3 regions of the Streptomyces sp. Wb2n-11 genome follow, and region 1 is predicted to be linked to each of the others. Evidence: riboswitches for the same ligand, from Rfam matches in the RefSeq annotation. Region 1 holds a riboswitch; each other region holds the start of a gene.
The links. Region 1 has a riboswitch for thiamine pyrophosphate ahead of thiC (phosphomethylpyrimidine synthase ThiC). Riboswitches for the same ligand answer to the same signal wherever they lie in the genome.
Positions count from the first base shown of each region.

Region 2: it holds a riboswitch for thiamine pyrophosphate, as region 1 does, so the genes downstream of both, thiO (glycine oxidase ThiO) here and thiC (phosphomethylpyrimidine synthase ThiC) in region 1, are expected to answer to the same signal.
Region 3: it holds a riboswitch for thiamine pyrophosphate, as region 1 does, so the genes downstream of both, BN1555_RS08400 (thiamine ABC transporter substrate-binding protein) here and thiC (phosphomethylpyrimidine synthase ThiC) in region 1, are expected to answer to the same signal.

Region 1 covers NZ_CVPB01000001.1:3,597,418-3,599,610, reverse strand. Annotated here, with positions in the region: gene thiC (phosphomethylpyrimidine synthase ThiC) at 1-1,268, opposite strand, end outside; TPP riboswitch at 1,261-1,398, opposite strand; gene BN1555_RS16370 (YibE/F family protein) at 1,470-2,193, shown strand, end outside.
Region 2 covers NZ_CVPB01000001.1:5,195,298-5,197,490, reverse strand. Annotated here, with positions in the region: gene BN1555_RS23660 (NAD(P)/FAD-dependent oxidoreductase) at 1-458, opposite strand, end outside; gene BN1555_RS23655 (avidin-fold protein) at 528-869, opposite strand; TPP riboswitch at 921-1,033, shown strand; gene thiO (glycine oxidase ThiO) at 1,031-2,193, shown strand, end outside.
Region 3 covers NZ_CVPB01000001.1:1,917,169-1,919,361, reverse strand. Annotated here, with positions in the region: gene rlmN (dual-specificity RNA methyltransferase RlmN) at 1-652, shown strand, start outside; TPP riboswitch at 693-796, shown strand; gene BN1555_RS08400 (thiamine ABC transporter substrate-binding protein) at 870-1,973, shown strand; partial or broken gene BN1555_RS08395 (ABC transporter permease) at 2,012-2,193, shown strand, end outside.

The DNA.
Region 1 (2,193 bases):
GGACCGAGCGTGTAGAAGGGGGCCTCCTCGCAGATCTCCTGCTGGAGGTCGATGTTCTCCTTGATCTTGTGCATCGGGACGTGGCCCGGACCCTCGATCATCGTCTGCACGTTGTGCCGCTTGGCGATCGTGTTGAGTTCCCCGAGCGTCTTCAACTCGGCGAACTGCGCCTCGTCGTTGGCGTCCGCGATCGAACCGGGCCGCAGGCCGTCGCCGAGCGAGTACGTCACGTCGTACGCCGCGAGGATGTCGCAGAGCTCCTCGAAGTTCTCGTACAGGAAGCTCTCCTTGTGGTGCGCCAGGCACCACGCGGCCATGATCGAGCCGCCGCGCGAGACGATGCCGGTCTTGCGGCGGGCGGTCAGCGGGACGTACGGCAGGCGCACGCCGGCGTGGACCGTCATGTAGTCGACGCCCTGCTCGGCCTGCTCGATGACCGTGTCCTTGTAGATCTCCCAGGTCAGCTCCTCCGCCCGGCCGTCGACCTTCTCCAGGGCCTGGTAGAGCGGGACGGTGCCGATCGGCACGGGGGAGTTGCGCAGCACCCACTCGCGGGTGGTGTGGATGTTGCGGCCGGTCGACAGGTCCATGACCGTGTCGGCGCCCCACTTGGTCGCCCAGGTCATCTTGTCCACCTCCTCCTCGATGGAGGAGGTGACCGCCGAGTTGCCGATGTTGGCGTTGACCTTCACCAGGAACCGCTTGCCGATGATCATCGGCTCGATCTCCGGGTGGTTGACGTTCGCCGGCAGGACCGCGCGGCCCGCCGCGATCTCGTCCCGTACGACCTCGGGCGCCACGTTCTCCCGGATCGCCACGAACTCCATCTCGGGCGTGATGTCCCCGCGACGGGCGTACGCGAGCTGTGTGACCGCCTGGCCGTCGCGGCCCCGGCGGGGCTGGCGCGGACGGCCCGGGAAGACCGCGTCGAGGTTCTTGAGGCCCCCGCGCGGCGAGGTGTGCTTGATCCCGTCGTCCTCGGGGCGGACCGGGCGGCCCGCGTACTCCTCGGTGTCGCCGCGTCCGATGATCCAGTTCTCGCGCAGTGGCGCGAGTCCGCGGCGTACGTCCGTCTCGACGGTCGGGTCGGTGTACGGGCCGGACGTGTCGTAGAGCGTCACGTCCTTCCCGTTGGTGAGGTGCACCTGACGGACCGGCACGCGGAGGTCCGAACGCGAGCCCTCGGGCCCCGCGACGTACCCCTTGTGCCAGCCCGGCTTGCGGCCGTCCTGGCCGGTGGCAGGCGTGTGTGCATCCGCTGTGGTCATGAGACCTACTCCCTACGCCGGCATTACCCGGTAACAGGTTCGGCGGTCGGCGCAGCGGCTTCCGTACGTATGTCCGTACGGAGGTCAGCGCCCTCTCAGCCCGGTGCTCCGAGCTCCCGCGTGTGCAAAGGTGCCCCCACGCTAGCGTCATCTCTGGCGCGCTGACCAGAGGGCCCCCTCCGTTCTTGCGATGATCGGTCGGTGACGTCCCCCCAGCCAACGCCCGAAATCCATGGCCACACCCACAGCCACGGGCCCGCCGCGCCCGTCTCCCAGCACCTGCGCAAGGTCATCGCGGCCGTGCTGATCCCCTTCGCCACGGCCGTTTTCGTCGGCCTCGTCGTGCTCTGGCCGGGCGGCGCGCCCGAGCACGAGCGCACGGGTGTCGGTTTCGACCGGCAGACCGTGTCGGGCAAGGTGACGGATGTGCAGCAGGTCGACTGCAAGGACGTGAACGCCGCCCAGGTGCCCCCTACCGGCGACACGTCCACGCCGTCCGGTCGCGAGGCCCAGCAGGCCCAGCAGGGCACCTGCGAGCGGGCCACGATCGAGGTCACGTCCGGCAAGGACGAAGGCCGCACGTTCACCGAGATCGTCCAGCCCGACGCGCCGAGACAGCTGAACGAGGGTCAGGGCGTGGTGGTGGCGTACGCGCCCGACGCGCCCCGCGACCTCCAGTACTCGGTGACCGATGTGGACCGCGGAATCCCGATGGCCCTGCTGGCCGGGATCTTCGCGCTCGCGGTGATCGTCGTCGGCCGGATGAAGGGCCTGATGGCACTGATCGCGCTCGCCGTGTCCTTCGCGATCCTGACGCTGTTCATCCTCCCCGCGATCCTCCAGGGATCGAATCCGCTGATCGTCGCGGTCGTCGGGGCGAGCGCCATCATGCTCATCGCGCTCTACGCCTGCCACGGCCTGACGG
Region 2 (2,193 bases), 1.6 Mb from region 1:
CCCGCCCCGACGACCACGACGTCGTGCCGCCGGCCGAGCACGGGCCGCAGCCGCGCGGCGTCGTCGAGGGTGCGCAGGAGGTGGACTCCGGGTACGCCTTCGCCGCCGGGCAGCGTGAGGGGCAGCGCTCCGGTGGCGACGACCAGCACGTCGTACGGAACGGGGCCCGAGGGCGTGTCGATCTCGTGCGCCCCGGGGCGCACGCCCGTCACCTCGCGCCCCAGGTGGAGTTCGATGCCGAGCGCCTCGAAGTCGACGTCGAAGGCCGACTCCTCGGCGTGGCCGAGCAGCACCGCCTTGGACAGCGGCGGTCTGTCGTACGGCTGATGCGGTTCGGCGCCGATCAGCGTGACGGAGCCGGTCCAGCCCTGCTCGCGCAGGGACACCGCGGTCTGGACACCGGCCATTCCCGCGCCGACGATGACGACGCGCCGCTCTGTCTGCCTCTGCTCGCTCACCCGGTCACTGTAGGACGGCGCGTTCCGCCGCCTTCGCCGGGACCGCGGAGGAAGACCTCCGGCGCAGCGTCACAGGGGCAGCTGCTCGACGACGCTCGTCCCCCTGCCCTCCTGGGACTCCCAGGCCCAGGTCTCCTCCAGCCGCACGCGCCCGTCGGGGAGGTCGACGACGGTGGACGCGCAGTGCCCCGACGAGGTCGTGCCGTCCTGCTTCAGCTGTACGTAACGGAAGTCCAGCGCGTCGCCCTCGCGCGTGCCGACGAGACGGCCCCGTACGACGTCGCCGCCCGTGTACTCGGCCCAGATCCGGCCGCCCTCCTCGTGGTACGTGAACCGGGTCCGTGTCCCGACCTGGCCGGGCGCCTGGTCGGCGACCGGCGAGAGGACGAGTCCGTCGAGCGAGCGGGCCACAGGAGTTGCTCCCTTACAGCGCGTCGGGGCCTGGCGTTAGGGTGGCCACCGTAAAGCACTCGCGGGAGCCCGGACGTACCGGGCTGAGAGGGAGGCTGGACGGCCTCCGACCGTACGAACCTGATCCGGGTCATGCCGGCGAAGGGAGGGGCTGGACGCCCATGCCGCGTACATCGTCAGACGTCCTCGTCGTCGGGGGCGGAATCATCGGCCTGGTCACGGCCTGGCGGGCGGCGCAGCGCGGGCTGCGCGTCGCCGTCGCCGATCCGCAGCCGGGCGGCGGGGCCGCACAGGTCGCGGCCGGAATGCTCGCCGCCGTCACCGAACTCCACTACGGGGAGCAGACGCTCCTCGGCCTCAACCTCGCGTCCGCCGAGCGCTATCCCGCGTTCGTCGCCGAGCTGGAGGCGGCGAGCGGGCAGGCCACCGGTTACCGCTCCTGCGGCACGCTCGCCGTCGCGCTGGACACGGACGACCGCGCCCACCTGCGCGAGCTCCATGCCCTGCAACGCCGCTCCGGGCTCGCGTCGGAGTGGCTCACGGGGCGCGAGTGCCGCCGCCTGGAGCCGATGCTCGCGCCGGGCGTGCGCGGGGGCCTGCGGGTGGACGGTGACCACCAGGTCGACCCGAGGCTGCTGGCCGCAGCCCTTCTGACAGCCTGTGAGCGGGCCGGGGTGGTCTTCCACCGCGGCTGGGCCGAACGGCTCCGTGTCGTACGGGAGAGGGCCGTCGGCGCCGTACTGGCGGACGGGACGGAGCTCACCGCCGGCCAGGTGGTGCTGGCGGCCGGAAGCCTCAGCGGCCGGCTCGCGGGCGTACCGCGGGAGGCGCTGCCGCCGGTACGGCCCGTGAAGGGGCAGGTGCTGCGGCTGGCCGTGCCACGCGCGTACGCGCCCTTCCTGAGCCGGACGGTGCGTGCCGTGGTGCGGGGCAGCCACGTCTACCTCGTACCGCGCGAGAACGGCGAACTGGTCGTCGGGGCGACCAGCGAGGAGCTCGGCTGGGACACGACGGTCACGGCGGGCGGGGTGTACGAGCTGCTGCGCGACGCGCACGAGCTGATGCCGGGCATCACCGAGCTGCCGCTGACGGAGACCCGCGCGGGGCTGCGGCCCGGCTCCCCGGACAACGCGCCGCTGCTCGGGCCGACCGCGCTGGACGGGCTGCATCTGGCCACCGGGCACTACCGCAACGGGGTGCTGCTCACGCCGGTCACCGGCGATGCGATGGCCGCTGTCCTGGCCGGCGGGGAGCTGCCGGACGAGGCGCGTCCGTTCAGCCCGCTGCGTTTCGCGCCGGCCGCCCCTCCCGCCTCCCTCCCTTC
Region 3 (2,193 bases), 1.7 Mb from region 1:
CGTGCACCAGATCGTGGACGGCATGCGCGCGCTGCGCGACGGAGAGGTTCCCGGCGGTCCCGCACGGCTGTCCAACATCGTCTTCATGGGCATGGGTGAGCCGCTCGCCAACTACAAGAGGGTCGTCGGCGCGATCCGCCGCCTGACCGACCCGGAGCCGGACGGCCTCGGGCTGTCGCAGCGCGGCATCACCGTGTCGACCGTGGGTCTGGTGCCGGCGATGCTGCGGTTCGCCGACGAGGGCTTCAAGTGCCGCCTCGCCGTCTCGCTGCACGCGCCCGACGACGAGCTGCGCGACACCCTGGTGCCGGTCAACACGCGCTGGAAGGTCCGGGAGGTGCTGGACGCGGCCTGGGAGTACGCCGAGAAGTCCGGCCGCCGCATCTCCATCGAGTACGCCCTGATCCGCGACATCAACGACCAGGCGTGGCGCGGTGACCTGCTGGGCCGCCTGCTCAAGGGCAAGCGGGTGCACGTCAACCTGATCCCGCTGAACCCGACCCCGGGCTCGAAGTGGACCGCCTCCCGTCCCGAGGACGAGAAGGCGTTCGTCGAGGCGATCGCGGCCCACGGCGTACCCGTGACCGTACGGGACACCCGTGGCCAGGAGATCGACGGAGCGTGCGGGCAGCTGGCGGCCACCGAGCGATAGGCATGTCAGAGGGCCCGTGTACCGTGGGCCGCACATCTTCATATTCCGACAGGGGAGCGCCACAGCGCTGAGAGTGCGGCACGCCGCAGACCCTCTGAACCTCGCCCAGGTCATTCTGGGTAGGAAGTTCGGTCACTACTCGAGCTGTTGCGCCCTGCCCGTTTTCCGCGGGCAGGGCCGCGTCTCTTCCTGGATGTCCCATCCCAGGAGGAATTCAGTGCACACCACCAAGAAGCTCGCGGTCACCGCCGTGGCCGCCGCGCTCGGTGTCTCGACGCTCGCCGCGTGCGGGGGCGGGTCGGACGACTCCGGTTCCGGCAAGGGCGGCAAGGGCGGCGGATCCAAGACCGTGACGCTGGTCAGCCACGACTCGTTCAACGCATCCGACGCCGTACTGAAGGCGTTCACCGAGGAGACCGGCTACACCGTCAAGGTCCTCAGGAGCGGGGACGCGGGCGCCGCGCTCAACCAGGAGATCCTGACCAAGGGCTCCCCGCGCGGCGACGTCTTCTTCGGCGTCGACAACACGCTGCTCTCGCGGGCCCTGGACAACGGCATCTTCACGCCGTACGAGGCCAAGGGGCTCGACGAGGTGCCGGCCGAGCTCCGGCTCGACCGCGACAAGCACCGCGTCACACCCGTCGACACCGGCGACATCTGCGTCAACTACGACAAGAAGTACTTCGCCGACAAGAAGCTCGCGCCGCCGAAGACCTTCGACGACCTGGTCGAGCCGGAGTACAAGAACCTCCTCGTCACCGAGAACGCCGCGACCTCCTCGCCCGGCCTCGGCTTCCTGCTCGGCACGGTCGGGCAGTACGGCGACGACGGCTGGCAGGACTACTGGAAGAAGCTGAAGGACAACGGCGTCAAGGTCGTGGACGGCTGGGAGCAGGCGTACAACGAGGAGTTCTCCGGCTCCGCGGGCGGCAGGAAGACCAAGGCCGACCGGCCGCTCGTCGTCTCGTACGCCTCCAGCCCGCCGGTGGAGGTGCTGTACGCGGAGCCGCAGCCCGGGGAGGCGCCGACCGGTGTCGCGACCGGCACCTGCTTCCGGCAGACCGAGTTCGCGGGGCTGCTGAACGGTGCGGAGAACGAGGAGGGCGGCAAGGCGCTCATCGACTTCCTCATCGGGAAGAGGTTCCAGGAGGACATGCCGCTGAACATGTTCGTGAACCCGGTGGTCGAGGACACGAAGCTGCCGGAGCTGTTCACGGAGCACGGCGTGGTCGTCGACAAGCCGCAGACCGTGGCCCCCGACAGGATCGCCGACAACCGTGAGCAGTGGGTCAAGTCGTGGTCCTCGCTCGTCCTGAAGTAGCCAAGAACATGCGGGGGAGCGCGGTGCGGCTCGGCCTGATGGCCGCGCCCGTCGCGTTCTTCGCGGTCTTCTTCGCCTACCCCGTGACCGCGATCGTGGGGCGCGGGCTCCAGGTGGACGGCGTCTGGCGGCTCGGCCGGATCGGCGAGGTGCTCGCCGACCCGGCCATCCTCGACGTGCTGTGGTTCACCACCTGGCAGGCGCTCGCCTCGACGGCGCT